DNA from 2 places in the Microcoleus sp. B3-D7 genome. Region 2 is predicted to be linked to the other one. Evidence: riboswitches for the same ligand, from Rfam matches in the RefSeq annotation. Region 2 holds a riboswitch; the other holds the start of a gene.
The links. A riboswitch is a leader RNA that binds a small molecule or an ion and turns the genes downstream of it on or off. The one in region 2 is predicted to bind cobalamin.

Region 1: it holds a riboswitch for cobalamin, as region 2 does, so the genes downstream of both, QUB25_RS15110 (DUF1636 domain-containing protein) here and QUB25_RS04775 (energy-coupling factor ABC transporter permease) in region 2, are expected to answer to the same signal.

The regions. Positions count from the first base shown of each region.
Region 1 covers NZ_JAUBUE010000019.1:68,002-83,415, forward strand. The annotation lists gene QUB25_RS15075 (ATP-binding protein) at 372-2,507, opposite strand; gene QUB25_RS15080 (slr1659 superfamily regulator) at 2,655-2,999, opposite strand; gene cynS (cyanase) at 3,445-3,888, shown strand; gene clpX (ATP-dependent protease ATP-binding subunit ClpX) at 4,116-5,498, shown strand; gene QUB25_RS15095 (type IV pilin-like G/H family protein) at 5,574-6,188, shown strand; gene QUB25_RS15100 (serine/threonine-protein kinase) at 6,180-7,454, opposite strand; gene QUB25_RS15105 (serine/threonine-protein kinase) at 7,542-9,518, opposite strand; cobalamin riboswitch at 9,653-9,799, shown strand; gene QUB25_RS15110 (DUF1636 domain-containing protein) at 9,822-10,232, shown strand; gene cobW (cobalamin biosynthesis protein CobW) at 10,602-11,636, shown strand; gene QUB25_RS15120 (GTP-binding protein) at 11,819-12,790, shown strand; gene QUB25_RS15125 (WD40 repeat domain-containing protein) at 12,778-13,827, shown strand; gene QUB25_RS15130 (metal ABC transporter permease) at 13,947-14,783, opposite strand; gene QUB25_RS15135 (metal ABC transporter ATP-binding protein) at 14,890-15,414, opposite strand, start outside.
Region 2 covers NZ_JAUBUE010000004.1:45,687-61,100, forward strand. The annotation lists gene QUB25_RS04750 (pentapeptide repeat-containing protein) at 1-1,292, shown strand, start outside; gene QUB25_RS04755 (DUF2834 domain-containing protein) at 1,349-1,681, shown strand; gene QUB25_RS04760 (FAD-dependent oxidoreductase) at 2,093-3,667, opposite strand; gene QUB25_RS04765 (hypothetical protein) at 3,677-3,859, opposite strand; gene QUB25_RS04770 (Uma2 family endonuclease) at 3,912-4,694, opposite strand; cobalamin riboswitch at 4,869-5,015, shown strand; gene QUB25_RS04775 (energy-coupling factor ABC transporter permease) at 5,077-5,796, shown strand; gene QUB25_RS04780 (energy-coupling factor ABC transporter substrate-binding protein) at 5,800-6,132, shown strand; gene cbiQ (cobalt ECF transporter T component CbiQ) at 6,129-6,929, shown strand; gene QUB25_RS04790 (DUF2207 domain-containing protein) at 7,315-8,355, shown strand; gene QUB25_RS04795 (SPFH domain-containing protein) at 8,789-10,882, shown strand; gene QUB25_RS04800 (leucine-rich repeat domain-containing protein) at 10,982-13,072, shown strand; gene QUB25_RS04805 (hypothetical protein) at 13,082-13,258, opposite strand; gene QUB25_RS04810 (hypothetical protein) at 13,387-14,130, shown strand; gene QUB25_RS04815 (ABC transporter substrate-binding protein) at 14,223-15,414, shown strand, end outside.

The DNA.
Region 1 (15,414 bases), on a different contig from region 2:
CGACCATAGCATTACTTTTACCAAATTGCCTTTCTGGAAGCAACCCCCCACCGCCTTAATTAGGTTGAGGTGGGACTTGTGAATGCAGCGAGGCCCCCTATCGTGCCTGCAGGACAATCTTGGAATAATATAGGTATTCTAGGCTGAAAAAAAAGGCTACTGTGTGATCGAAAACAGAGGTCGATCGCGATCGGTGTCACAATAAAAAAGGGAATGGGTAATTGGTAATGGGTAATTGGTAATGGGAGAATGAGTAATGGGGGAATTATTCCATCTTTTGCCATCCGTTAAATCCCCTACACAATTCCTGGCAAAACCCCCACCCATTAAATCCGTTACATCCCCTACATTGCTAGTTGCCCAATTTGCTTCTAACTAATATCAACTTTTGTCTTTAAATGAACAGTAAAAGTAGAGCCAACATCCAATTCACTCTCCACAGTGATATCGCCGCCCATCATCTGGCAAAACAAGCGGCTAATGGCCAATCCTAAACCGGTGCCACCGTACTTGCGAGTAGTTGAAGCGTCCCCTTGAATAAAAGGTTGAAATAAACCCTGCTGCTGTTCTGCCGACATTCCAATCCCCGTATCAGATACCTGCAAATAAACCCAATCGCTGTCGCCGGCTGGTTCGCGAGTCGCGCTCAACAGCACCGTTCCACCTTCGGTAAACTTCAGGGCATTCGAGAGCAAATTGAACAGAATTTGCCGGACTTTAGTCAAATCTGCATACATCACTCCCAAATTTTCAGAGCAAGAAACTTGCAATTGATTGTGATTTTTTTCGACCAAAGGGTGCAAAGTTGCAACGACTTCTTCTATTAAATTACTGAGGTCAAATTTTTCTAAATAAAGCTCCATCCGACCAGCTTCTATCTTAGAAAGGTCGAGAATATCGTTAATTAAAGTCAGCAAGTGTTTGCCGGCGTTATAAATTTTTTGGGTATCGGGAATGATCTCTTCGAGTCCCGATTCTCGTGCTTCTTCTTGTAGCATTTCGCTGTAACCGATAATCGCGTTGAGCGGCGTCCGCAGCTCGTGGCTCATATTGGCTAAAAAAGTGCTTTTAGCTCTCGAAGCTGCTTCAGCTTTGTGTAAGGCTTCTTGCAAGGCTATTTCGGCTCTTTTGCGCTCGGCAATTTCGATGCGGAGCAGTTTATTGGCGGCGGTGAGTTGAGCGGTGCGCTGATCGACGGTCATTTCTAGCTGGGCTTTGGCTTTGGAGAGTGCTTCCTGAGCCCGCTGGCGCTCAAATCCTTCGATCGCCAGCGCTACCAAATTTGCCAAAGAATCAGCGAAGGTGCGTTCCTCCAGAGCCCACTGGCGGGGCGCGCCGATATGTTCGAGAGAGAGGATGCCCACGATCTGCCCACCCAGCCTAATTGCTACATTTAATATGGAGGAATTCGGCTTGCTGGCATTTGGCAGTACACCGGAATGTTCGGCTATGGAAGATGAGTGGGACAAATTTGTTTGTAGAGAGTTTTGAGTCTTTGTCGTAGGTTCTAAACCATTGTCCGATCGCACATTTTCGCCCGGTGCGTCGCCTTCAACATCTAAAATTGATAAATTTAAATCGCTTGCCGATATGCACTCCCGGCTCAAATGATTCTCCTGGGTACGATCGTACACGTCAAGACAAACTAATTTGAGGTTGGGCATTTTAAACTTAGAATGATTCACCCCCTCGTGTTGCTCTGGGGCAGCGGCCTCTGTATCGAGTGGCTCTGTTTGGTTCTGGGCGAGAACTCTCTCGGTAAAATTTAGCTGATCGCTGGGGTACCGAGTTCCAAATCTTCCATGGTTGTAAAGCCAGACGCTGACTTTTTCCACATCCAAAGTCCGGGCAGCAGCCTCGGTAATTTCGCGAATTCCCACATTCAGCGCACCGCTGTTGAGAGTCCTCTGCCTACCTAGCTGCAACAAAGCCAAACTCTGGCGGCGGAGACGCTTTTCGCTCTCTTGGAGGCTTTGTTCTGCTTCCTTGCGCTGGGTGAGGTCGTACAAGGCGCACAATGCCGTCTGCTGCCCGTTAAACACCAGCGACTGAACCGAGATCATCGCCCAGAAAGCGGTGCCGTCTGATTTTTTGCAGTGGATTTCGTAGTTTTGGAGGTATCCCTCTTTAGCAAGTGCCTCAAGTACCTTTGGGCGATCGGCGGGGTTGAAGTAAAAGTCTGGAGTGCTGCAGCCGATCAATTTTTCTAGGGGTATGTTCAGGAGAGAAGCCAATTGAGCGTTCGCATACATAATTAAGCCGTCACAGAGGCGAGAAACTAATATCGGCACGGGAGTTGCCGAGGCGATCGCCCGAAACTGCTCTTCGCTTGAACGCAGCGCCAACTGAGCTTTGCTCAGCAAGTGAGCTTCCATCGTATCTGAATGTTCGGTGGTAGTCTCCAGCAAAAGTTCTAGGTCAACCTTTTCGCGCTTCAAGTTTTCAAGTTCCGCACTCAGCCGCTGAACGTCGAAAAGTAGCTGTTCTGTCGAGGGTTCTTCCTGCATAGCAATTGAAAATTGGTAATTTTTAGTCGGTTCTGAAGTTTTTTATGGTTTTGTGCTAGTTTAACTATGACTTATTCCGATTAACTTCAGCCACCCTCATCCTGGTTCTCGCACTTAGCCGGGGATTCCTGTTTACCTTTTTCGTTATTATTCTAATTCTAAGTGCAAGGAAGGCATCAGCCGCTGCAAGTTTTTCAGGGATTTTATCTGCCAGGGGATCTGTTTAGAACCTTTGATGGCGATTTGAATATTTTTTTGCTGGCGCACTTTGATCACAAATTTTGAGAAAATATTAATTCCAGAACTATTTAAAAATTCTAGCTTTCGCAAGTCTAGAGTCACCGTGTTTGGGCAGGAGTCAGCCACTTCGTTGAGCAGATCGACGATGGGTGCGTATTCTTCCACCTGGCTGAGTCGGAACGAGCCACTACAGGTGACTGTTTGCGTAGGGCGATCGTACTGTATCGTGTAATCTTTGGTCTGAATCTCCATACTTTTGTCAATTGCCTGTTTTGAGTGGTAAAGGCGCTTTGGCTGCGTGAGCGAGGATTGAGCTTCAGGCTAGCACGATCAAAATTCAGCCGTTTGCCGAATGCCGAAGGCCTTTGCGTGTGTAACTTTTATTACATATACTGCCAACTGTACCATTGCCACAGGGCAGTTATGACTTATTTTAGGATTTATCGGTTGTGATACCAGTTGGAATAAAGAATGCAACTGTTGACTAGCTCTCAACCCTGGTAGTCATCAGTCATTGCCAATCTAACATCTCAAATCTCCAATCTCAAATTGTATGAGTTGCAGGGGTTAAGGAGACCAACTTTTGCTGAAGTTGCGAGCTATCAATTCGATTTTTTTCTCAACTTAGTATTGACAAAATTACCAAAATGTGAGACATATTTCACATCTGACACAGAAGTGAAGGGGAGAATATTTAATGGCAATTTCAGGAATTACAGAAAAGCTTTTGGCGGCTAAAAAAGCTAAGGGAATTAGTTTTGCAGATTTGGAAAAAGTTTTAGGGCGCGACGAAGTTTGGATTGCCGCGCTTATTTACCGTCAAGCTACCGCATCACAAGATGAAGCCGAGAAAATTGTCTCGGCTTTAGGATTAGATAGCGAGACGGCTGCGGTTCTCTGTGAACCTCCGTTAAAAGGTTCTTTGGAACCCTCGGTTCCGGTTGACCCCCTGATTTATCGTTTCTATGAAATTATGCAAGTTTACGGGATGCCACTCAAAGCAGTGATTCACGAAAAATTTGGTGACGGGATTATGAGCGCGATCGACTTTAGTTTGGATGTCGAGAAAGAAGCAGACCCAAAAGGCGATCGAGTGAAAATAATTATGTCGGGAAAATTTTTGGAATACAAAAAATGGTAAGCCCGCGCCACTTTATTTTCAAGTGAAAATGAAAAATTCAAATTTGCTCGAATGACTCGTGACTAATGACTAAAGCCTCAAAAGTGTTAACTTAGAAATAGAGATCGCGAAGCTTGACTGGCTTGGGTGTCCGATCGGGAAACCCTTCTAGGGCAAAGCTAAGGTCGCTCCCGCGGCAACTTCCCCAGTCGAAACAAGCAACCGCAACCGTAAATTAAGAGGCAAATATGTCAAAATATGACTCCCATCTCAGATGCTCCTTTTGCGGCAAGTCGCAAGAGTACGTCCGCAAGTTAATAGCTGGGCCCGGCGTCTACATTTGCGATGAATGCGTGGAACTGTGCAATGAAATTTTAGAGGAGGAGTTCTTTGACTCCAGTAAAACAATTGGTCAACAGATTCCCCAATCAGAGGTGCGAGAGTCTCAGGGACAAGGAACGCGGCGCCCGGGTCGATCGAATAAATCGAAAATCGTTTTAGCTCAAATTCCGAAACCAACAGAGATTAAGCAGCATTTAGACAACCACGTCATCGGCCAACATTCAGCAAAAAAAGTCCTTTCTGTAGCAGTTTATAACCACTACAAGCGCTTGAGCGTTGACCAAGCTAAAGATAGCGACAAGTCTTCCCCTGACAGCGATGTAGAATTGCAAAAATCCAACATCCTGCTAGTGGGCCCCACAGGTTGTGGCAAAACCTTGTTAGCCCAAAGTTTGGCGCAAATGCTCGAAGTGCCGTTTGCGGTAGCGGATGCGACGACGCTGACAGAAGCTGGATATGTCGGCGACGATGTAGAAAATATATTGCTGCGGCTGTTGCAAATGTCCGATTTTGATGTCGAATCGGCGCAGCGGGGCATTATTTATATTGATGAAATTGACAAGATTGCTCGCAAAAGCGAAAATACTTCGATCACGAGGGATGTATCGGGAGAAGGAGTTCAGCAAGCGCTGCTAAAAATGTTGGAAGGAACCGTGGTTAACGTGCCTCCGCAAGGCGGTCGCAAACATCCTTACCAAGATTTTATTCAAGTTGACACTAGCAAAATTCTATTTATTTGTGGCGGTGCTTTTGTCGGTTTGGAAAAAATAGTTGAACAGCGTTTGGGTAAAAAATCCTTGGGCTTTATTCAGCCAACAGAAAGCGACAGCAACTCGACTTTGCCGGCGAAAGACAAGCGGGCGGCTGATATTTTGCAGCAGGTACAGCCGGACGATTTAGTCAAGTTTGGTTTGATTCCTGAGTTTGTCGGGCGGATTCCGGTGGTGACGGTGATTTCGCCACTGGATGAAGCAGCTTTGATGCAGATATTGACTGAGCCCCGGAATGCGCTGGTGAAGCAGTATCAAAAGCTATTGAAGATGGACAGCGTGGAGTTGGAATTCCAGCCGGAAGCGCTGCGGGCGATCGCCCAGGAAGCCTATCGTCGCAAAACTGGCGCGAGAGCTCTCCGAAGCATTTTAGAGGAGTTAATGCTCGATGTGATGTACGAGTTGCCTTCTCGCAAGGATGTGGCTAACTGTATGATTACTCCTGAAATGGTCGAGAAGCGATCGACTGCCGAATTGCTGTGGCACCCCGCATGGCGCAAACAGCACGAAACAGCTTAATTGGTCATCTGTAGGGTGCTTGTGGCGCACCCTACAAGCTTGGCAAATTTACTTTATGACAGACAGCTTAAAAAAATGTCAACAGAGATACATAAAACAAGTGAAACATACAGCGTTTCATTATTTAGTCTGGTGGTACGGACTGTAATTTACAGCGGATTTTTTGCTGGCATACTAGCATCTTTTTACAATTTCAAACTCAACACTATTGTGATGTCAAGCAGTGCGCGATGGCCACAAGTGAAACAAGATATTACTTCGATCAATGAAGCGCAGCAAGCTTACTATGCAAAAAATAACAAATTTAGTGATTCCCTGGAAGGGTTGGGTGTCAAAATGAGAGCCACAAATAACTATAAGTACAAAATTCTGTCATCATCAATAATGAACCCAGTATCAATAATGAACCCAGTTCAAGTCTTGGAGAATAAGCGCGAACCAGCACAAGTTGAAAGCGGAAGTGTCGTGATTGCTATACCTATAGGTGAAGAATGGGAAGGCACAAGGCACGGCGCAGTATACACAGGAGCAGTATTTGCTTTCAAAAAATATCTTAGCAATCAACTAACAACAATTTCGGTCATCTGCGAAAGCGAGCCGTCAATTGAGGGGTATGCAAGCTATCCGATTCAGCCAACTTTTGACGGCAGAGAAACTCACTGCCCGCCCTATACAACTATTTTAAGGTAATACCTTTAAACTATTTTGAGCCATTCTTTGATTGTCTAAATAAAATTCAAACTTCCAATTTCCAGGTTGCTCATAATTTTTAAAGTTGTACCCGCACCAAGTTTTTAGTCTATCTGCAGTTGTCATTAAACGAGATTGACCCTGAGCCACCAATTTTCCTTGAGGGTTAAATAACTTACAAATACCTTGATATTCTCCCTTTGACAAGTTAGTGACACTGACCGCAAAATAGACTTTCTGTTGTTTTTTTAAAGACACAAAATCTATAATATTGGGGGATATTATCTCGCTAGTTAACATCACTTGAGTCACAGGTTTTAAATTCGGTTTTCTGGCTTCGGATTGAGATTTAACTACTTGTTGAGGTTTAGGAGATTTCAGGATAAACGGGATAAAAATAGCAGCACTTGCTGTCAACACTCCGATTGATATGAGTGGAAGTTTTGATGTTTTAGGCTGGCGAACTACCTTCAGGGGAATTAAATCATTGAGGGCTGCATCTGCGGAAGCATAGCGGTGTTTCAAATTCGGTTGCACCATTTTTTGCAGCCAGTCAAGAAATTCTGGAGTTAGCTGCGGTAAGCGATATTTAAAATTAATCCGCCCCGTGTCGTCCATCAAGCTGCCAATTTCGGTAGAATTGATGCCGATTAGCAAGCAAATTAGCGTGGCGCCGAGACTGTATAAATCGGATGCGACTGTTAGCTGGCGGTTGAACATTTGTTCTGGCGGCATAAAGCCCAAGGTGCCTTTGACAACGCTGCTGGCAGCGACTTCTCCCCCGCCGATTCTAGCAAATCCGAAATCGACAAGGCTGACATTGAGGCGATCGTCCACCAAGATATTTTCCGGCTTTAAATCTCGGTGGATAACTGGCGGCACCCGATTTTGCAGGTATTTGAGTATTTCTAACACAGAGATAGCAATTTGCTTGGTTTTTTGCGGTGTTTGCTGCGGCGAAGTTGCCAGGGAATTAGCATTTTTGTATTCCTGTACCATGCAGAAACCCGATGCAGTTTGGAAAGAATCTAAATAACGGGGAATGTTGGGGTTATCGAGTGCCCGCAAAATCTGAATTTCTTTTTCATAAGCTTGATATTCCGCCCAATTAGCGCCAGTCTGGGCAAATTGAAATTGTTTGACAACAACGGAACGTTTGGTATTAATTTCGGTAGCGAGATAAGTAACTCTACCGCCCGCGCGGTTGTGTCCGAGTTCGCGAGTTACTTGATAGCCGTAGTTGGAAAAGTCAGGAAAATTATTCATAGCTTGGCAATCACAACTTCAGTTCCAAAAAGGTTTGTAGTAAGGACTTCAGTCCTCAAAAAATCAGTAAAACAAGCGAGCCATTATTTAAGGTTTAATTAAACTAGCTTGTAATTTGCGATAATTAGCAATAATTCTATTCGGTTTAAAAACAATCATCTCAAGTAATGGAATAGCCGTGACAGCTAAAGAGGCGATTGTCGCTCCTCCTACAGCTACTATTTCCATTGGTTCAACCCATTCTCGTTGAGCGACAACGTTTAAAAACAGTCGAAATGCTACTCCCAAGCTATTACAAAATCCGGCAGCGAGAAAAGCTATTGTTTTACGACGTATGTTAATAATGCTTCTGAGGCTAGTCTGCTCGTCAATCGGATTATGAAAAATCGTATAAACTATCATGCAACACAAATTGGTTAGCAAAATAAAAAATGCTGCCCAGGAACCTTCACCCTCGATCATTGCCGCGAGAATAAGCAATGCACATAATAAAAATTGCACGATAATAGCCAGAGTCATAGCCAAAGCCCTATTCATCATACTTCCAAGTGCAGCTCCACATAAACTAAAGAATATCGGCGCAATTACCATCCATATCAAGGCAGCAATTGATAGAATTATATTGTTCGATTTGGGAAAATTACCAAGAACTTCAATAAAACCAGACTTAACAAAAAAAGATAAAATTAATCCTATTAGCGATCCCAATAATCCTCCTACCCAAGTTTTTTTATTACCCTGTGATTCTGCTAAGAGTGTGATTTCAGCAACGGCAAATCCATAGACTAAGCTCATAATAATACCGAAAGCAATGTCATAGGCGTCGCCCATATTAAAGAGAAAGGCGAATAAGACAAAGCAGCACATAAAAATCAGGTTGCCCTTAGACAATAAAGTAGTTAGTTCTGGTATAGGGAGGGTAGCTGTTGTGACTTGGATTTCTAGTTTATAACTGTCGGGTTCGGAATTAGTATGCAAGATTATATAGCGATCATAAGCTTGACTTGCCAGCAATTGTGTGGTATCAACTAGGATTTTGCAAGCAACATTATTGCTCTCAAATTTCTGCGGCTCAAACGATATCCAAGGGTGGTCGTAAGGTGTGTGTGGCGGGTCGTTCGGATGCGCGGCAACTTCCCATCTGCCCGCAAGCATTGTATCTGGAATTGGGTTGCTAATTTCGATTACTTCTGTTATTGTTTCTCCCAATTCTGTAGCGGTTAACTCCAGGCGCTCGCGATTACTTCTGACTTTCGGCAAGCGGCTAACATCGAGAGATTCCAGAACGGCTAAAGCATTAGCGGCTGACTTGTATCGGTCTTGCAATCTCGGTGCTACCATCCTTTCCAGCCAGTTCATCCAACCCTGCTGCAACGGCGGTACTAAATGCCGAAAATGAATGCTATAATTATCACCGATCAAGTTGCCGACATCCCCAGATTTCGTACCAGTTAACAAACAAATTAGCGTCGCACCCAAGCCGTAAAGGTCGGATGCTTGTGTTAATTCCCGGTTAAACATTTGCTCTGGTGGCATGAATCCCATTGTGCCTTTGACTACGCTGCTGGCGGCGATGTTTCCGCCTCCCAAGCGCGCAAAACCGAAGTCTACTAGGTAAACATTTAACTCGTCATCGATTAACAAGTTTTCCGGTTTGATGTCGCGGTGGATTACGGGCGGTTTTTGGGATTGCAGGTAAGCTAGAATTTCTAAAGTTGCGATCGCAATTTGCTTGATATCCGGCGGCGAAAAAGTCCGGGCGACAGCAGATTCGGCATTTTTGTATTCCTGCACCATGCAGAAACCGCTGTCAGTTTGAAAAGAATCGAGATAGCGTGGAATGCCAGGACGATCCAGATTTTGCAAAACTTTAATTTCTTGTTCGTAAGCTTCGTATTCTGCCCAGTTAGCACCTAACTGGGCAAATTGAAATTGCTTAATTACAACGGATTTTTTTGTGTTAATTTTTGTGGCGAGATAGGTGACGCGGCCGCCCAAACTGTTGTATCCGATTTCGCGACTTATTTGATAGCCATGTTGGAAAAAGTCAGGAAAAGCGTTCATAGGTAATTACTATGCTTTGTAGTAAGGACTTTAGTCCTGAAGCCGTTATCTTATAAGGACTTTAGTCCTTACTAAGAACGAAACGATCGCTCCTACAAACATAACTTTTTTGAAAAAAGGCGGCAAGTGTGATAGGATTTGATTTCGCGATCGGTTCTAGCGGGGAGCAGCCGTTAGAGGAAACGGGGAAAGTTCGGTGCAAGTCCGGCGCTGTCCCGCAACTGTAATGAAACGCTTGTTGTTTCTAAAGTCAGAATGCCCGCCGATATCTAACTCACTTTTGAACGCATCTGCGAGGTACGGATGATGGATGGAATTAATGCGGCTGTACGCACAAAGCACAATCTGTTTGTTTGCACTGCTTGCGCTAGTGTTTGGAAAAACGGCAAGCGCGAAGGCAAAAGCGGCGGCCAACAATTTATGGAAAATTTGTCGCAACTCGCTAAAGATTGGGAGTTTTCTGATAAGTTTGAGATTCAAGAAGTTGAGTGCATGAGTGCTTGCAGTCACTCTTGTGCGGTGTCTTTTGCTGCTGTAGGAAAGTACACTTATCTGTTTGGCGATTTACCAGCAAATGAGGCGGAAAGCATCGAGGCGGTACTCGAATGCGCGGGTCAATACTATGCTAAACCGGACGGTTTGTTGCCTTGGTCTGAGCGTCCTCAAGCTCTGAAAAAAGGCGTTTTAGCAAAGATTCCACCGCTGGCAAATTAGAGCCTTTCTCGTTACCATGCTCTGTCCATTGGTGACAACTTAACTTCAAACCGACCGTTTCTCTTGTTTTTATCGAAATCTAGATTCCCCCTAACCCCCCTTAATAAGGGGGGGACAAGAAATATTCTCAAAGTCCCCCTTCTTAAGGGGGATTTAGGGGGATCTAGATTTCGCCTAAAAGCGACTTTTATTGTAGGTTTCCGTCTTAAGTTGTTACCTACGTTCTCGGCCTGGGATCGCATAGCCAGAGGCTCGGCCTCGTGTTAAAAGCGCTCCTTTATTCCAGCGAGGCAACAGCCTCTAGATCGGTATTCCCAGGCAGAGCCTCGGAACAAGATATCCCACCACCAAATAAGCACAAAATTATCAATGCACAAAATCCCTGTTACTGTCATCACTGGTTTTCTCGGTAGCGGCAAAACTACTTTAATTCGCCACTTATTGCAAAATAATCACGGTCGCCGCATTGCTGTTCTGGTTAACGAATTTGGCGAAATCGGAATTGACGGAGAACTCCTGCGCGATTGTCAAGTTTGCGACGAAGAAGAAAATGTCAGCAGCAATATTGTAGAACTAACAAATGGTTGTCTTTGCTGCACTGTTCAAGAGGAATTCTTGCCGACTATGCAGGAACTGTTGAAGCGCAGAGAACAAATTGATTGTATTGTAATAGAGACTTCTGGCCTCGCACTTCCTAAACCTTTGATTCAAGCTTTTCGCTGGCCGGAAATTCGCACCGGTGCTACTGTGGACGGTGTTGTTGCTGTTGTCGATTGCGAAGCTATTGCTAGCGGTACTTTTGTCGGTGATATCGATGCTTTGATGGCACAGCGACAGGCTGATGATAGTTTGGATCACGAAACTCCGATCGAGGAATTGTTTGAAGACCAGTTAGCCTGTGCCGATATGGTACTTTTAACGAAGGTCGATCGCGTAGATGCGGAAACTCACAAGAAAGTCCAAAGCTGGTTGCAACAAGAGTTGCGTCCGAGTGTAAAAATTGTGCCCTGCAAAGGTGGCGAAATTAACCCTGATGTGATCATGGGATTTAATGCGGCGGTTGAGGATGATTTGGAGTCTCGCCCCAGTCACCACGATGCTGAGGAGGAACACGAACACGATGATGATATTAACTCGACTTACTTTATTGCCGATCGCGAATTTGAACCTGAAGCATTGGTGAAAAAACTGCAATCCTTGATGCAGCAGGAGGAAATATATCGGATTAAAGGGTTTGTGGCGGTTCCCAAGAAACCGATGAGGATGGTGTTGCAAGGTGTGGGCTCGCGGATAGAATATTTTTACGATCGTCCTTGGCAACCTTCTGAACTCCGCCAAACCAAATTAGTGCTGATCGGTCGAGAGTTAGAGCGCGATCGAATTGCAGCTATGATTAACAATTAATTGTCATCTGAGAGGGGCGGGTTTATCGATATTTTGAATGGCAGCAAATATTATTGGTAAAACTTGCCCCGACAAGCTCTGACAAACAATTTATTAACATTATTTAATATTGTGGGCGCTGCCAGCAGGTCTGGTGTACAATAGCGATAATGGTTATCATTGTACAATAATCGAGGTCAAGTATGGTGACTGCTGGGGCGATCGAATCAGTTCCTGTTACCGTTCTCACAGGCTATTTAGGTGCAGGCAAAACCACGCTGCTGAACCGCATTTTAACACAGGAACACGGCAAAAAAGTTGCAGTCATCGTCAACGAATTCGGCGAAGTAGGCATCGACAACCAACTGATAATTGATGCCGATGAAGAAATTTTCGAGATGAACAACGGCTGCATTTGCTGTACAGTCCGAGGCGATTTAATTCGGATTATCGGTAACTTAATGAAGCGGCGAGACAAATTCGATCACATAGTCATCGAAACCACAGGTTTAGCCGACCCCGCACCCGTAATTCAAACCTTTTTTGTAGACGAAGATATGCGGGGCAAATTGCTGCTAGACGCAGTTGTCACGGTAGTCGATGCCAAACACATCTGGCAGCACTGGGAGGCAGACGAAGCTCAAGAACAAATTGCCTTTGCTGATGTAGTTTTGCTCAACAAAACTGATTTAGTGACTGACGAAGAATTGGCCGAATTAGAAAAGCGAATTCGCGCCATGAATGCAATGGCAAAAATTCACCGTACCCGCAACGCTGAATTAGAAATGGATGCTTTGTTGGGCATCAAAGCATTTGATTTGAACCGGGCCTTAGAAATCGAACCAGACTTTTTGGGCGAACACACTCACGAACACGACGAAACTGTTACTTCGGTCGCAATAGTAGAATCTGGCGCTATTGACCGCAACAAATTCAGTGATTGGATGGAGGAATTGTTGCGAACTCAAGGCCCGAATATCTTTCGGACAAAAGGAATTTTGAATGTTGCCGCAGACAACAAGCGATTTGTTTTCCAAGGAGTACACATGGTGTTCGATGGCCGACCGGATAGACCTTGGAAAGCCACCGAAACTCCGAAAAATGAACTCGTATTCATCGGCCGCAACTTAAACGAAAATCAATTGCGAGAGGATTTCCGTCGGTGTCTAGTTTAAAAAGTAGCGAACAAACCCTGAAATTTCACGCCGCAGCCATGCTGTCTGACTACCTAACTGCTGTTACTTGGTCGCGGGATGGCACAACTTTAGGAGTCTGTTCTGCGGCAGGCGAAGTGATGCTGGCGAAAGTAGGGGCAGTTAATGAATTGTCATTGCAAACGCTACAAACTGCCACGGGTAAATCAGCCGATTGCTTGTCTTTTTCCCGCGACAGCCAATTCCTAGCTGCTGGCGGACAAGATGGAAAAGTGCGAATTTGGCGCGTTAATTCTGGGGAATTAATTGCTGATTTGGATAACCAGCGCGTTTGGGTTGATAAGTTAGCTTGGAGTCCCAACTGCAACCAGTTAGCTTTCAGTATGGGTCGCTACGTTCAAGTATGGAATGTTGAGGATAATGTTGTGGAAGTAACGCTGAATTTCGAGTCATCATCTATACTCGATTTAGCATGGCATCCGATGGTTCAATATCTGGCAGTTAGCGGCTATCAAGGCGTCAAAGTTTGGCATGGCGAAGACTGGGACGAAGACCCGGAAATTTTATCAGTACCCTCCGCAACTGGTGCAGTTTCTTGGTCGCCACAAGGGGAATATTTAGCTTGCGGCAATATGGACAATACTCTAATTGTTAATGAATGGGGCAATTTTGAACCCTGGGTAATGCAGGGTTTTCCGGGGAAAGTTCGGGAGTTAGCTTGGTCGGATAAAACTAATTCCTTGGGTGCGCCTTTGTTAGCTGCTGCGAGTTCTGAAGGTATTTCAGTGTGGGAAAAACACGCTGATGAAAGTATCGGTTGGGATTCTTGGGGGTTAGAACTGCATGAAAAAGTGGTAAATGCGATCGCGTTTCAACCTAACACATTTTTATTAGCTTCCGCAGCCGCAGACGGTCAAGTTTGTTTGTGGGAGGAAGCAGAACGATTGCTGCAAATACTAGAAGGTGCAGAGGGTGGTTTTTCCTGTCTCGCATGGCATCCCGAAGGTCAGTTTCTCGCCGCTGGCGGCTGTGGAGGCGAATTGCTGGTTTGGTCATAAATCTATGCGCGGCAAATAGTTCGGGCTGAGCAAGCTGTTATAAGTAGGGCGTTAAATTACTTTTTGCGTAAGTAAGCGTAAAAAACGTACAACAGATAGAGCCTGTGCGTCCTGGACTGTTATCCTCTCTTTCTTGTCAAAATTCCTTGACTGGGACTGAACAGCAAAGCCCCTAAAAATAACCCAAAAATAACTAATACAATTGCCGCCCCAGACGGCATATTAAAATAATAGCTGAGATACATACCAGTTACGCTAGCTGTAATCCCAATAATTGCTCCTAATCCCATCATTAAATGTAGCTCTTTTACCAACAAATACGCCGTTATTCCCGGCCCGATTAACAGAGAAATTACTAACAGCGCCCCCACAGTTTGCAAACTCGCAACAATCGTCAGCGTAATCGCCGAAATCATCCCCAAATAAATCAAGTTTACAGGTAAACCGGACGCTTGCGCCCCCAGCGGATCAAAAGTATAAAAGAGCAATTCTTTGTAAAGGAGTTTAACCGCTACCAAAATAATCAAAGTTATGACAAAAGTCTGCTGCACGTCAGCCGGTGCAACTGACAAGATATTCCCGAACAAGAACCCGTCTAAATCTAACTTGGTTGTCCGCAACAGGCTAATCAGCGTGACGCTAATTGCTAAGAAAGTAGATAGAATTAATGCCATCACGGCATCAATTTTTAGACGAGATTGCGATTGAATCCATGCCATAATTACCGCGCTTATAATTCCCGATATAAACGCGCCGATCGAAATATTGAAACCTAAAGAAAAAGCTACTGGCAATCCTGCTAATACCGAATGGGCAATCATGTCAACCATCATTCCCATTTGCTGTACAATTAAGTAGGAACCGACAACGGCACAGAGAATTCCTAGCAATATGCCGACGGCGATCGCATTTCGCATAAACTCGAATTGTAGTGGCTCAATTAGTAGGTTTAACATTGAATTACATCAATAATAGGATTTTTTTAACTACTTTTAACTACAATAAACTGCACAGGCGGGACGCCCGTGCCACAATCAACTTTAAAGATAAATCTTTTTTTGCTTAGGCAGCAACTAAACTTAAATCATATCCATAGGCTTTTTGAATATTGGCTGCGGTGAGGACTTCCCGGCAGGAACCAGTTGCAATTAACTGCTTATTTAGCAATAATAAATTGTCGTACTGTTTTAAAGTTTCACCTAAATCGTGGCTGATTACTAGCAATGTTTTATTCTCAGCTTTTAGTTCGGCAAAAATATCGAAAATAATTTCTTCGGTTGCTTTGTCGATCGCGTTAAAAGGCTCGTCGAAGAAGAATAAATCGGCTTGTTGGGCGATCGACCTTGCTAAGAAAATCCGCTGCTGCTGTCCGCCAGACAGTTCGCCAATTTGCCGATCGCGCAAATCCCACATTCCTACCCGCAGCAAAGCAGCTTTGACCAATTCTTGCGACTGCTTCGAGGGACTGCGAAACCAACCTGTCTGGACAGTTCGCGCCATCATCACCGCATTCCACACCGTAATCGGATAATCCCAGTCAATTTGGGATCGCTGCGGCACGTAAGCCACGCGCGACAACTGTTCCTT
Region 2 (15,414 bases):
CTCTCATCTACACTCAAAGTCAAGCAAATATGCGGGATTCCCGGCAGCGGAACGACGAATTATTTGTAGCTTTAGTTAGCAAATTGTCTCCCACATCGGCTAGCGGGGCATCGGGCAGGCGATCGGCAATTTTGGCTTTGGGGGCGGTGGAAGACTCCCGCGCCGTACCCCTGCTAGCGGATTTGCTAGCTCAAGAAGACAACCGCGCCATGTTGGACGCCATCCAGCAAGCTTTAGTCAGTAGCGGGCCGAAAGCTTTGCCTGAGTTGCAGCGGTTGAATCAAGCCCTCAGCAACGACCTCGATTCCCTGCGCTTTGGCGGCAAGGCCCCGGAACGCGAGTTAGCGGCCGCCCGCCAGCGAACAGTACAAAGGGCGATCGGCAAAATTCTCACAGTGTATAGCAGCCAACTCAACGGCACGGATCTGAGCCGCACGGATTTAGCTCAAAGTCCTGCCGGCCCATCTCAGTTTACTTTAGTTTTAAACAAAGTTGACTTGTCAGGAATTAAGCTGAAAAATGCCAATTTAACCAATGCCAGCTTGCAGGGAGCTCGCTTTTACGGCACCGGCGAAGACAGGCGTCCGGGTACATTTGACGATTGGATTTCTGACTTGAGCGGCGCTAATTTGGAAGGAGTAAATTTGACCGGGGCGTCTTTGAACAGTGCTGTCATGAACCGGACTACTTTTGTGCGCGCTGTCATGAACAAAGCTAATTTGTCAAACGGCAATTTGAATTCAGCTAATTTCAGCAGTGCTATTTTAATAGGAGCAAATTTACAGGAAGCGCAGTTAAAAAATGCCAGTTTTACCGGGGCAGATATAGGAAGCGCGAATTTGTCGGGAGCAGATTTGTCTGGCTCGCGTTTGGCCAAAGTGAAGGCTCAAGGCGCTCAGTTGTCCTTGACAAATTTGTCTAAATCGGAATGGCAAGGTGCTGATTTGTCCGGTGCTGATTTGGGCGGCGCAAACCTACAAAAGGCAGATTTGACTTCGACTAAACTCGCCAACGTGAATTTAAAAGATGCTCGGTTGCAAGATGCGAATTTTCGGAATGCGGAGGTGAGTTCGGTTGATTTTAGGGGGGCGAATTTAGCGGGAGCGAATTTTAAAGGCGCTGTGTTTCTGGGGAAAACCGCTTCGGATCAATTTATTCAAAATCCGACTGGTAATAAATCCGGTCGATTCCTAGGAGTTGATTTTGCGGAGGCTAAGAATTTAGATAAAAGTCAAATTGCTTACATTTGTTTGCAGGGGGGGATTCATCCGAAGTGCCCGCAGAAGAAGTAAGGATTGGTTGTTACCGAGTAGGCTAATACAGTTGATGGCGAACAGGTAGGGTAATTATGAGCGTTAAGCGAATCATTTATCTCATCCTAGCCATTCTGGGGCTTGTGCTGCCTTGGTACTATAACTTGCAGTTTTTTAGCAATGCTGGCTTGCTCGACTTTGTAAACGAGAGTTCGGCTAATCTTGCTGCGAAATCGGTAAGTTTAGATTTGTTTATCGCAACTGTAGCAGGAAGCACTTGGATGTACGCTGAGTCGAAACGATTGGATATAAGTTTTGTAGGGCTGTACATACTTCTGGGTGTGCTTGTTTCGTTTTCATGTGCTTTCCCGCTTTTCTTGTTTGTGCGGGAAACCAAGCTGGAAAAATCAAGCGAAGTCTCAAGTTGAAAAATTGTTTCCCCGGTTAGTGCCACGCAGCACAATAATTCGGTGCAGGCGAGGGAGGTATTATATAATTTCCGGTAAAATCACCGTTATAGGTTTGTAGTGACGACGGAAGTGCTCAGAATTTTATGAGGATTAAATTCCTCACTACAAACCAACGTGATTGTTGTCGTTCGAGGTAGCATAATACTAATAGCAATTTCACTCATTTTTTGCTAAATTTTTTTGGCTTGATTTTCGTTCCACCTGCCCAATTTACTACTGCATTGTTTATTGAAATTGCTATTATATCGTTTCCGGTTGTATCGGTATTTTTCAAAGGTTCAAACAGTCCGTTGTCGCGAAAGCATAATTTTAGTCAACAGTCAACAGTCAACAGTCAACAATTCCGGAGGACTGCAACCGGAATTTATATTACGCAATAGCATCCGAATTGGCAAGAGTCTCGAATTGCGCCAATAGCATTGCCTCACCATTATTTGGAGTTCCAAAAATTTTAGGTAACTGACCTGTTTCAGCGAGAACTTGTCTCACTTCTCGGTTAGATACATCGGCTAGATTTTTGTTATTTAGAATAGCATTAACCGCAGCGATACCCACACCTTGACCAACTGCGGCGTTGAATTCAACAATTCTGCCGACAGAACAGGCAAACCCTTCAAATCCAGAACAGGGACTTACCACTGCCAGGTTAGGAACGTTTTTAATTAATGCGTGGCGGATGCCAATATTAAAGATAGGGTGTTTAAAACTCAGACTTTTAAACCATCCTAGACGAGTTGCTTTATCGCGAATACCCTGGATACCTCCCCGTACATCAAAATGATAGCTAAATGTTGCCAGGGCTTCATTAGCAGGTACGCCACCTAACAGCATTTGTGCGCCAGTTAAAGGTTCTACAACTCCCGTCACATTGCCAGCGTGTCTGATATAAAGTTCTGACGCAGAAGTAACAGAAGTAGCCCCCAAACTCTTCAGCCAAGTGGTAATAAATAAGATCTCTCTTTGCATATTAGCCGTGGGTTTGCTCCCGCTTCTGGCTAAGGCTTCCGCTTCGCTGGCGGTGACTGCGAATAAAAGCGCATTCCACGAAAGTCTGTCATTTGGAAGTATGGCTATATTTCCCTCATCTAAAATTACGCCAGTTTCAGAAAAAGATAGTTTTCTTCCTCTAAAAGAGTGGTAAGCTACAGACAGAGCCGGCGAGCGAACATCGATGTAATCGTTACCCGCCCACAGAGTTTTGAGATTGCCTTTAGTGTCCTTCATTTCCCGCCGGAGTTCTTCTGCTAGTAGGGCATCTTTGTCGGCAGCGTACAGCACAAATTTTTGACTCTCTGAATCGGCCAGGTTGGTGAAGCGTTTTAGATAAATATAATCGAATTCTTTTAGGGTTCTTGCACTGAGTCCTTGGGTTTCAAAAACGAGGGTGACTGGAAGTTCTGAGTTAGGCAGACCCAATGTTTCAAATCCATTCAGCTTTCTCACACCTGCAGCTTGAGCTAATTCGCCATTGACAGTGGCATCAATAAATTGCTTGCCGGCATAAACTACGCCTTGAGAGGTGGTTATACTGGCAATTTTTTGACCTTCTTTACGAACTGATTTAATTTCTACTTTGCTGAGGAGATCTGCCCCAGCTTGTACTAGCATTTCTTTCAGCGCTGCACTGGCTTTGCGGGGGTCAAGTGCAATTGCCTTAACGCCGGATTTTTGTAAAAATTCTTTATAGATTGTCGCCGGTGAACCAAAGGTATCTAACTTTAAAGATTGTTGAAGTTCTTCACTAATCTGACTTCTATCTAAATAAGCAAGACCGCCTCTTACCAAATGCCCGCCAATTCCTTCTTGCAAGCTTGCTTTCGACATCAGTAGAATTCGCGGATAACGCTTTGTTCGGCGAAGATATTCTCTGGAGGCAGAGATAACAGCTAGAACTCCTGGAACTTCATCACCAAAACAGATGATATCGTAAGAACGCAGATCCATGACCATTATTTAATAACCTCTGTTGATTTTCATTTTTTCGAGCTGCATCTCAATGTTTGCCGTCAAACTCTCTGTTTTTCCCAAATCTAGCTCGATATTTCCTGATTTTTGCGATAAATATTCACACATTTCTGGAGGCAGCAACCGGGTTTTTCCTGAAAATCTTTCGTTGACGATCGATCTCGGTTGCAAAACCCGGTTTCTGAGCCTCAAGAGTATCTCTGTGTTGTACTCTTGATTGCCATCAGGTCAGATTATCAGGATCTATCCCCAACTCCCGCAATCGCTGAGCTAGTCGATCGGAACGTTCAGCCAGTCGATCGGCGCGCTGGGCTTCCTGTTGGGCGCGCTGCGATTCCTGTTGGGCGCGCTGCGATTCCTGTTGGGCGCGCTGCGATTCCTCTTGAGCGCGCTGCGTGGATTCTTTCACCTGTTCTTCAGGAGTCAGATAACGTTTTCCATCGGCATCATACCAATACAACCACTCCCTTGTCACCCCCGAATAACTTCCCCTTTCACAACCAATCCCCAAACCAATTTCTGGCATCCAAACTGGATTTCCTGGCTGTAATTCATACTTTCCATTGACTAACTTGTGTACTTCTAAACGAGGTTTACGACGGCGGCGGGAAGAATAAATGACGTAATAAAGTACACCTAAAGCTTGATATTCCTCCAACTTTGTGCTGTATTCCTTGCGATAAGTTGGGGAAACTACTTCCAGCACAAAACTCGGCAGAACATTTTCATCCCACAGCACGTAACTCGGACGCAATTCTTCGTCGTAATATCGTTCTACTCCTAAACTTAAGAAAGCATCTGGGACAATGGGCGGTTCGTCAGGGTGATGATAAATACCCATATCTATGCCAAAAAACCAGTCCATGCGTTCTGACCAAAGTATGAGGAATATTGCTTTTAACAACCCTGGTATTAGCTCTTGGAGTTCGTTATCCACAGGCGTTTCATCCGAGTCTGGTAGTTCATCGGCGGAGGGCAAGTTCCTCGGCAAGTTGTACTGTAACATTGCGGCTTTCCTCAAAACTCACTAATATTATACCGTTGATTTGTTGAGCGATAGTATTTATTGAACGAACCGCGAAGAAGCGAAGGAAGAGAAGAGAAGATGATAGGTAATTTTGACTTAGTTAATCGGAAGTAATTTTTGTAAAAGATTTGCTGAGACTTACACGATCGACTAAACTATGTCTAACCAGTCGGTTCTAATGGGGAGCAGCCGTTAGAGGAAACGGGGAAAGTTCGGTGCAAGTCCGGTGCTGTCCCGCAACTGTAATGAGAGTCATGTCGCTTTCTGAGTCAGGATGCCCGCCGATGTGTTAGTTTACATAGTCTCATCTGCGAGGTTCAGCGTGAAGACCAGAAATCGGAAATTGGTCAGCTTGGGATTGATGGCTGGCTTGAGTTGTTATATTGTCCTGGGTTCGGCAACGCCCGCCGCAGCTATGCACATTTCGGAAGGTTTTTTGCCGGTGCAATGGGCTGCATTTTGGTGGATTGTGGCGTTGCCTTTTTTTGCCTTTGGGTTGCGATCGATTACTCGCATTACAAAAGAACACCCGGAACTTAAACTATTGCTTGCTTTGGCGGGTGCGTTTACTTTTGTGCTTTCTGCTTTAAAAATTCCCTCGGTAACGGGCAGTTGTTCTCACCCGACGGGTACGGGTTTGGGCGCAATTTTGTTCGGCCCTTCGGTGATGGCTGTACTGGGGGCTTTAGTCCTGTTGTTTCAAACGTTACTGTTAGCGCATGGTGGGTTGACAACGCTGGGAGCGAATATGTTTTCGATGGCGATTGTCGGCCCTTTCGCTGCGTATTTTATCTATCGATTGCTGTTGCGAACAGGTAGCCAGCGGGCGGCAATTTTTTGTGCTGCGGCTTTGGCAGATTTACTGACTTATGTGGCGACTTCGATTCAATTAGCGTTAGCTTTCCCCGCAGCAAGTGGCGGTTTTATAGCTTCGTTTCTCAAGTTTGCGGGCATCTTTGCTATCACTCAAGTACCCCTGGCTATAAGTGAGGGATTGCTGACTCTATTGGTCTGGAATTGGCTGCATTCTTACGGGAAGCCGGAGCTTGAAACTTTGAAATTATTGAGACAGGAGTCATAAGCCGTGAATCAAAAACCTACAAAAAATTACCAATCTACTTCGCGGCAAAATTGGCTTTTGGCTGGTGCTGTGATTGTTCTGGCAGCGTTGCCTCTCGTTTTTGTGCGGGGTGAATATGGAGGTTCCGATGACCAAGCTAAGAAAGCAATTACCGAAATTCAACCGGGTTATAAACCTTGGTTCAATCACTTGTTTGAGCCGGCTAGCGGAGAAATTTCAAGTCTATTGTTTGCGTCTCAAGCGGCGATGGGGGCTGGCGTAGTTGGGTACGTCATTGGGTTGTATAAAGGCCGATCGCAATCTCGGCAGCAGTCTGATAATAAATCGTCGGAATGAACCATCAGATTGATAGTCTGGCTTATACAAATCGCTTGCGGGGGTTGCCGCCATCTCACAAGTTATCCTTTGCGATCGCCCTTTTAATTCTGTCTCTCGTTTCTGGGGCGATCGTCCAATTGTCGATCGCCCTTTGGTTGGCTGTCTGGATCGTCTTTTATGCGGGTATTCCGGGGAAACTGTATTTGCGGTTGCTGTCGCTACCGTTGATGTTTTTGCTGACAAGTGTGCCTGCTTTGGCGATGGGTGCGGTTGCGGGCGATCGTATCCCCGCGATTCAGTGGGATATTTGGCAAGGTTGGGGCATTAGCATCGGCACTTTTTATCTGTATGTGAGCCGCACCGGCATATACCAAGTGAGCTTGCTATTTGCCCGCGCCTTCGCATCGACAAGCTGTATGTATTTCATTCTCTTGACGGTGCCATTTACCGAAGTCTTGCAGATTCTCAGACAATTACGCTGTCCAGAGTTAGTCACAGAACTGCTATTACTAATGTATCGGTTTATTTTTAGCTTATTGGCGATCGCCGATGAACTTTGGATCGCCCAAAACTCGCGCTGTGGCTATCGCACTTGGAAGCGGGGAATGCACAGTTTAAGCATTTTAATCGGGCAATTGCTTCAGCGAACTTTGGAAAACTACCGTCAAGTTTCGCTGAGTTTAGCGTCACGGGGCTTTAATGGAGAACTGCGCGTGTGGAATTCTTACCCTTACAAACCTTCGCGAAGATATGCATTTGAAGCCGTGTTTGGTTGCACGGTTTTAAGTTTGTTAAGTGTCGTATTTCAACGCTAAATTTATTAGGAATATTGATATAACCCACAGTTAGGACACGGCAGTGCCGTGTCGCTACCATTAATCGGGCGATGGTTACATCTTTCGCGGGGATGAGCGATGATTTTGAGGTAGGGAAACGGCACTGCCGTGTCCTCCGACAATTAATCGGGTGATGGTTATACCCGAGGGGAGCGATCGATTATTTTGGGGTAGGGAAATGGCACTGCCGCGTCCTCCGTTACTATTTAGGGGTACGGGTTTCAACCCCTGCCGCACTAAAATAATGACTTTTATGAACTAAAATAATGACTTTTATGAACTAAAGTAATGACTTTTATGAATTGACCTTACAAGAAATCTATTGAATGATTGTAATCAAGAGATTTCTAGTAGGAATTATATTATGAAAAAAGGTCAGTTCAAAAAAATACTTTGTTTCTTAATGACCTCCTTGACCGTCTTTCTGGTCACAGTCACTCAGGCACGGGCCCAACAACTACCGTTTTACTGGGATAACATCAACGTCACAATCGACGTTCAGACCAACGGAGATATGTTAGTTACGGAAAATCAAAAATATGTGTTCACAGCCGACTACAACACTGAACGATATCGCTATATTCCTTTAGGCAAGGTAGATGAAATTAAAGATGTCACCGTTCAAGAAAATAATCAAATAATTCCGAGTAGCACGGGGATTGAAAACAATGAACTTTGGATTCGTTGGCAACATCAATTAAAAGCGCCAGAATCACATACTTTTGTCATCAAATATCGTGTGGTAGGCGGATTGCAGGTAGATGGTGAGAATACTCTAGTTTATTGGAAAGCCATTGCAGCGGGTCGCAAAGCTCCGATTAAGACGGGAAAAGTTACGGTGCAATTACCAGAAGCTTTGTCAGGGAAAGTTCTATCGTTTACGAATTTTGGTACAGCCGCAGTTCCGCGTCAAGTAGATCCTAAAACATTTGAGTTTGTGGCAACTCAGCCTATTCAACCCCAACAAGAATTAGAAGTGCAAATTGCATTTCCCCAGCAAATTCTGAATATACCTCAACCTGGTTGGCAACAAACTGGAAACCCTCAAACTTCTGCTGGAGAAGAAGGCTTTTTTATAGACCCCTGGACCCTTTTTTTTCTAATGTTGTTCGGACTTTTTCCAGCTTTAGCAATTATCACATCCATTGCAAATCGACGCTGCCCTGAGTGTACAAAGTTCAATCTCAAACGAACTTATAAAGTTTTGATTCCTGCAACTACTAGCCGTTCAGGAAAGCAGCAAGTTACCCATCACTGCGGAAGCTGCTCTTACCATCGCGAGTACGAAGAAGTAATTCCAGTCATTAGCCATAACAGTGGCGGTGGTGGCGGTGGCGGTGGCGGTGGCGGTGGCGGCGGTGGCGGCGGTGGCGGTGGCGGCGGTGGTGGCGGTGGTGGCGGTTAATATCAACGGGAGTTAGGCATCACAACCAAAGAAACCGGGTTTTTACCGAATCTGTGGGCTGTAAAGAAGTATTGTCGCAAAAAACCCGGTTTCTGAGCACCCGTTGATATATTGATCTTACCCAAATTCAGGACACGGCAGTGCCGTTTCCCTACAAATAATCGGGCGGTGGTTACATTTTTCATGAAGTGCTCATGATTATTTTAGAGTAGGGAAACGGCATTGCGGTGTCCTCTTTTTAACATTTGGTAAAACTTTTATTGCCTCATTTTTGGGTACAACCGATCGCATTTCATGCACAATCATATTCCAAATATGACTTTTATGAATATAATTAATGACTTTAATGAATTGACTTCAACAAAAATTTATTGAATACTGATTGTAGTTAACAACTTTTCAGTACATTTGAGCTTAAAACAGGTTAAAAACTATGACTAAATCACGTTGGCTTCGCAAACTTTTACCATTAACAGTATCTTTCGCAACCGCGATCGCAGCAGCAGGCGCTTTTGCCCCACCAACTTCCGCTCAAAGCAATCCGCCGCCGCAAGCCCAAGAAGTTCAACCAGCCCAAGCAGAAGGATTTAGCATTCCGATTTGGATCTATCCCGTAGGAGCAATTTTCCTAATTTTCATCTTTATACCGAAGATTGGCTGGACTTTGGGATTAATTGCGATCGGCGAACGAGAAGTGGGAATTGTTGTCAAGAAATTTTCCCGCAAAAATTTGCCATCCAGTAGATTGATTGCTCTCGATGGCGAAGGAGGTTTGCAAGCAGATACCCTTCCTCCCGGCTGGCATTTTGGTTATTTCCCCTGGCAATATAGCATTCGCAAAGAACCAGTTGTTGTCGTTCCTCAAGATGAAATCGGTTTAATTATTGCCAATGACGGAGCCACCATTCCTCCCGATCGCATTTTAGGCAAAGTCGTCGATTGCGACAATTTCCAAAATGCCCGCAAATTCCTCACCGACGGTGGAGAAAAAGGACGGCAACTAGCCATAATCACAACTGGCACTTATCGGATTAATACGGCTGTATTTGAAGTCATTACTTCAGCTAATGCCACTGCAAAGGGTATGCAGCCGTCGGAATTTCAACTATACAAACTTGCTCCAGATCGCGTGGGAATTGCGAACGTGCTAGACGGGATTCCGATTGATGAAGGTGAAATTGCCGGACCGATAATTCCCGGTCACGACAATTTCCAAAAAGCGCAATCTTTCATCAAAGGTGGCGGGCGCAGGGGCTTGCAAGAACAGGTGATTTTATCCGGTTCTTGGAACCTCAATCCCTGGTTTGTGCAAGTAGAACAGGTAAAAATGACGGAAGTGCCGATCGGCTATGTAGGGGTAGTAATTTCCTATGTGGGAAAATCGCACCAAGATGTAAGTGGCGCCGCTTTTACCCACGGCAATCTTGTCAATAAAGGCGATAAAGGTGTGTGGGTCGAACCGCTTTACCCCGGCAAACATCCCATCAATACAAAAGTGATGAAAGTAGAACTTGTTCCCACTACCGATGTTGTTTTAAACTTCACATCGCGGTTCAGCGGAGAACACGGCTACGACTCCAAGTTAAGTGCTTTGAAATTGCTTTCTTTTGACGGATTCACCTTTGAGTTAGAAGTTTTTCAAATTATTCATGTCGGTACTTTGGATGCACCGAGAGTCATTTCGCGCCAAGGTTCGATGCAAAATCTAATCGACCAAGTGCTGCGTCCAATTGTGGGCAATTATTTTCGCAATTCTTCTCAAGAATATACAATACTCGATTTTCTAATCGCGCGCAGCGAACGCCAAGCAGAGGCGGCAGAACACGTTCGTCAAGCCCTGCGGGCCTATGATGTGCAGGCTGTTGACACGCTGATCGGTTTGATTTCGCCGCCAGGAGAGTTAATGCAAACATTGACCGATCGCAAAATTGCTCAGGAACAAGAAAAAACTTACGAAGTGCAGCGCATTTCAGAGTCGCAACGTCAAGAATTGGTGCGTGCAACTGCGATCGCAAACATTCAAAATCAGGTGGTGGCGGCAGAACAAGGGGTGAAAATTGCCCAACTGAGTGCAACTGCTGCGATCGAACACGCAAGTGGTGAAGCAGAAGGGATTCGGCTGATGGGACAAGCAAAAGCGGATGCTTATCAAGTTGGTGTCAACGCTTTGGGTACGCAGAGTTACACGCTGTTGCAACTGATGCAAGCGGTTTCGGATGGTAGCGTTCGCGTTGTTCCCGATGTGACAGTGAATGGTAACGGCGGTAGTGGGGGTTTGTTGGACGGTTTGATGGCAATGTTGCTGCGGAATGAAACCAGTAAAAATGGAGAAAATGGAGCACAATCACCTGTAATTAATGTCAAAAAATCTAAGTCTGTTGTTGTGGAACCTGTGGCCGAATCACCAGTAGCCAAAGTGCATTCGGTGAAGTCGCCGGAGTCTCCTAATCATTCACCAGTTTCTCAGTCTGTGGCTGTTGCTGAGATTGATATTGATTCGGCATTTGGTGAATTGTTAGATATTTGAGTTGAGTGCAATTTGTAGAGAGGACGACTGTCCTCTCTGAAAGCTTTTTGTCTAAGATTTTACTGTTCAGAGAATTAAATGTGCAAAATTATGACGTTTATGGTTAGACAGAAATACATGAATTTACCCCAGTCGATCGCCATTACTTGTTTTACGCTCCTAGCATTATCGGGAAATGGACTGTCTGCGATCGCGACCGAAACGCAACCCGCAAACAAAACATTTGGTGATTGGTGTCGCAAAAAATCTTCTTTGAGTCCAGAAGCTAGACATACTGTTGAGGTGCTCTTAAAGGAAGCTGAGACTACTGATTGTGATGCAGCCGCTCGGAAACTTTCGAGTATCACGGAACTCGACCTCAGCCTAAATGAAATCAGGGATATCGAACCCTTGCAATTCTTGACTAACCTGTCTACTCTCGAACTCCGAAATAGTCAAATCAGCGATATCAAGCCCTTGCAATCTTTGACTAAATTGACTCAACTCACGCTCAGCGGTAATCAAATCAACGACATCAAGCCCTTACAATCTTTGCCTGAACTGAATACTCTCTTACTCAGCGGTAATCAAATCAGTGATATTCAACCCTTGGAATCTTTGACTAAACTGACTAACCTCTCCCTCAGCAACAATCAAATCAGCGACATCAAACCCTTGCAATCTTTGACTAAACTGACTAATCTCTCCCTCAGCAACAATCAAATCAGCGACATCAAACCCTTGCAATCTTTGACTAACCTGGAGGATAATCTTTCCCTCAGCAACAATCTAATCAGTGACATTCAACCCTTGCAATCTTTGACTAAACTGATTGATCTCTCCCTCAGCAACAATCAAATCAGTGATATTCAACCCTTGCAATTTTGGCCTAATCTGTATAATCTCTCCCTTAGCGATAATCAAATCAGTGACATCAAACCGTTGCAATTTTTGACTAGACTTTCGGTACTCAAACTCGAAAACAATAAAGTCAGCGATATCCAACCCTTGCAATCTTTGACTAGACTGACTTGGCTCAATCTCAACAACAATAAAATCAGCGACATTCAACCCTTGCAATCTTTGACTAAACTGACTAATCTGTACCTCAAAAACAATCAAATTAGCGATATAAAACCCTTGCAATCTTTAACTAACCTGACTCAGATAAAGCTGCACGGAAATGCGGTTCCCGTTATAGAATTATCTAGAAATACACCTTCTTCATCAGTCACTCAGAAACAATCAGAATACACGGGACAAACATTTGGTGATTGGTGTCACGAAAAAGCAAATTTGAGCGCTGAAGCTAAACATACTGTTGAAGTGTTGTTGGAAAAAGCTGAAACTACTGAGTGCGATGCAGCTAATCAGAAACTTTCGAGTCTCACGGAACTCGACCTCAACAGTAATGAAATCACTGACATCAAACCCTTGCAATCCTTAACGAACCTGACTAAACTTTTAGTCCACAAAAATCAAATCAGCGATATAAAACCCTTGCAATCCTTGACTAATCTGACTCATCTCGGTCTCAGCGATAATCTAATCAGTGAGATCAAACCATTGCAATCTTTAACCAAGTTGACTAATCTCGGCCTCTACAACAATAGGATCGGCGATATCCAACCATTGCAATCTTTGACTAACCTCACTCAACTCGGGCTTGAAAACAATCAAATCAGCGACATCCAACCATTGCAATCCTTAACTAACCTGACTATGCTCGGTCTCATAAACAATGAAATTAGCGATATCAAACCCTTACAATCCTTGACTAACCTAACTACTCTAAACCTCCACGTCAATGAAATTACTGACATCAAACCATTGCAATCCTTGACTAACCTGACTGTTCTCGGACTCGGCGACAATAAAATAGGCGATATCAAACCTTTAGAATATTTGACTAAACTTGAATGGCTCGAACTCCAAAACAATCAAATTAGCGACATCAAACCGCTAGAATTTTTGACCAACCTGACTAATCTCATCCTCCGAAATAATCAAATCAGCGACATCAAACACTTACAATCCTTGACTCAACTTGAGTGGCTCGAACTTAATGACAATAAAATCAGCGATATCAAACCCTTACAATCCTTGACTAACCTGATGTTATTTCACATCGGTGGAAATCCGATCTCTCCCAAGATTTGCCCGATCAAGCCAGAGTCTACCTGCGATTGGGCACATTGGAATTATTTATAGCTCCAAAAATTAGAGGTACAAGCCGATCGCACTTATAGTTGCACACAAACACATGAATTCACCAAAGTCGATCGCACTTACTTGTTCTACGATCCTAGCATTATCGGGAAAGGCACTGTGTGCGATCGCACCAGAAACGGGATCGGGAAACAGGCACTTTCCCTGAAACTCTTGTGGGGTGGGCATCCTGCCCGCCCCAAAGATACAAATATGATTTTTATGAACTTAATTAATGAATTTAATGAATTGACTTTCACTTGGGCTTGTTTGATTATGTTAATAACATTAGCGGGAAATTGATTAAATATAAAATCATGAAAGAAACATCAGACAAGCTGGAAATGCGAGAGACGGCGGCATTTTGGATGAATCTATTCGTTGGGGGTAGTTTTTTGGCATTTGGTTTGCCTTTTGGTTGGTATTCCGGCAGTGTTTTCCTTTATTTATTTGCTGTAATTGGTTTGATGTTGGTAATATTCTCACAGATTGAGAGCGTTACATTTGATAAAAATCTCGGTCATCTGACTTTCAAGTGGGAACAACCACTCATTTTCAAAATCAAAGTGGTCAAACACCTGATTCAAGATATTTCAGGTGTGGAAATACAGAAGATTGAGGATAGTGAGAGTATTAAGTATCGTGTATGTCTGGTGCTGGAGTCAGGCAAGCGGTCTGTGCCTTTAACTTCATACTTCAGCACTGGTTTGAGAGACAAGCATAAAAAAGCAGAAGTCATTGCGACATTTCTGAATATCAAAAATTACGGTCTTGAAGGCTTTCCCAGACAACAAAATTCTAGCGAAGAACTTCAATGGGAGACTATAGAGGAGGAGATTGTCCACTGGGAAACAGCAATTAGAAGTGACTCCAATGATGCTGATGCTCACATCAAATTGGCATCGGCTTTGCTTAACCAAGACCAAACAAAAAACAAACAACAAGCAATAAGCCACCTAAAACAGGCAGAGGCTATTTTCAAAACTAAAGGCTATGACGAGGAAGCAATGCAGGTTTTCCAACTTTGGGGCGCGCTCTATTGGGGACTTCGTGGAAAGTGAGGTTTAGATGGAATTTTCTCTTCCCAGGCTCTGATGGGAATACTTACCCCGAGGTTCGACCTCCAAACACTATCAAAATAAGGAGAAAAACTATGTCCCAAGATCACAAAAAAAGTCCACCGCCCATCTTTTTTATTGTTGCTCTCGGCTTAATTGCGTTTGGCGCGTACAAGTTCCTTCCCGGTTTATTCAAGGGAAAAAGCTCAGATACATCGGGAGCAATCGCCAATCGCATCAGTTTAGGAAATCAGCTATTGGTGACATCCCAAACAACAGCCCAAAAAAAAGCCGGCGTTGAAGCTTTTGTCAATAGAGATTACCAAGCAGCCGTCAAAAAATTTCAGGATTCGCTGCAACAAAATCGCAACGATCCCGAAACCATTATTTATTTGAATAATGCCATTATTTATTTGAATAATGCCACAACCAGCAATGGTTCTTACTTAAAACTCGCTGTCAGCGTCCCCATTGGTAGCAACCCCAATGTCGCGCAAGAAATCCTTCGAGGTGTAGCCCAAGCTCAGGATGAAGTCAATACTAGCGGTGGCATCAACGGCGCAAAACTGCAAGTAGAAATTGTCAACGATGACAATAGTCCAGAAGTGGTCAGAGATGTTGCAAAGACATTGACAAAAGATCCGAGTATACTAGCCGTAATTGGACACAATGCTAGCAACGCATCTCTCGAAGCTGCTCCGCTCTATCAGCAAGAAAAACTGGTAATGGTGACACCGACTAGCTTTGCCAATAATCTCTCAGGATTTGGCAGTTACATCTTTCGGACTGTTCCCAATATTAGCGTCATGGCTGCTCCCCTAGCAGAATATGCAGTCAAAACAGAACGCAAAACTAATATTGCCGTTTGTTATGACTCCCAAGCACCGGATAACATATCATTTAAAGATGAATTTGTGGCATCTCTTACTGCTGCTGGAGGCAAATTAGTTCCTACTGTTTGCGACTTTTCAGTACCCTCTTTTAATCCCGAAAGTGCGATCGCCGATGCTGTCAGCAAAGGTGCACAAGGATTGATGGTAGCACCCCACGTCGATCGCATTGACCGTGCGATTTCTCTGGCTCGCATCAATCGAGGCAAATTGCCACTCTACGGCAGCACTACGCTCTACACCTTTCAAACTTTAAAAGACGGACAAAAAGACGTTGACGGGCTTGTTTTGCCCGTTCCCTGGCATCCTGACACTAATCCCGGTAGCCGTTTCCCAGAAAATGCCCGCCAGCGTTGGGGAGGCATTGTGAATTGGCGAACAGCAACGAGTTTTGACG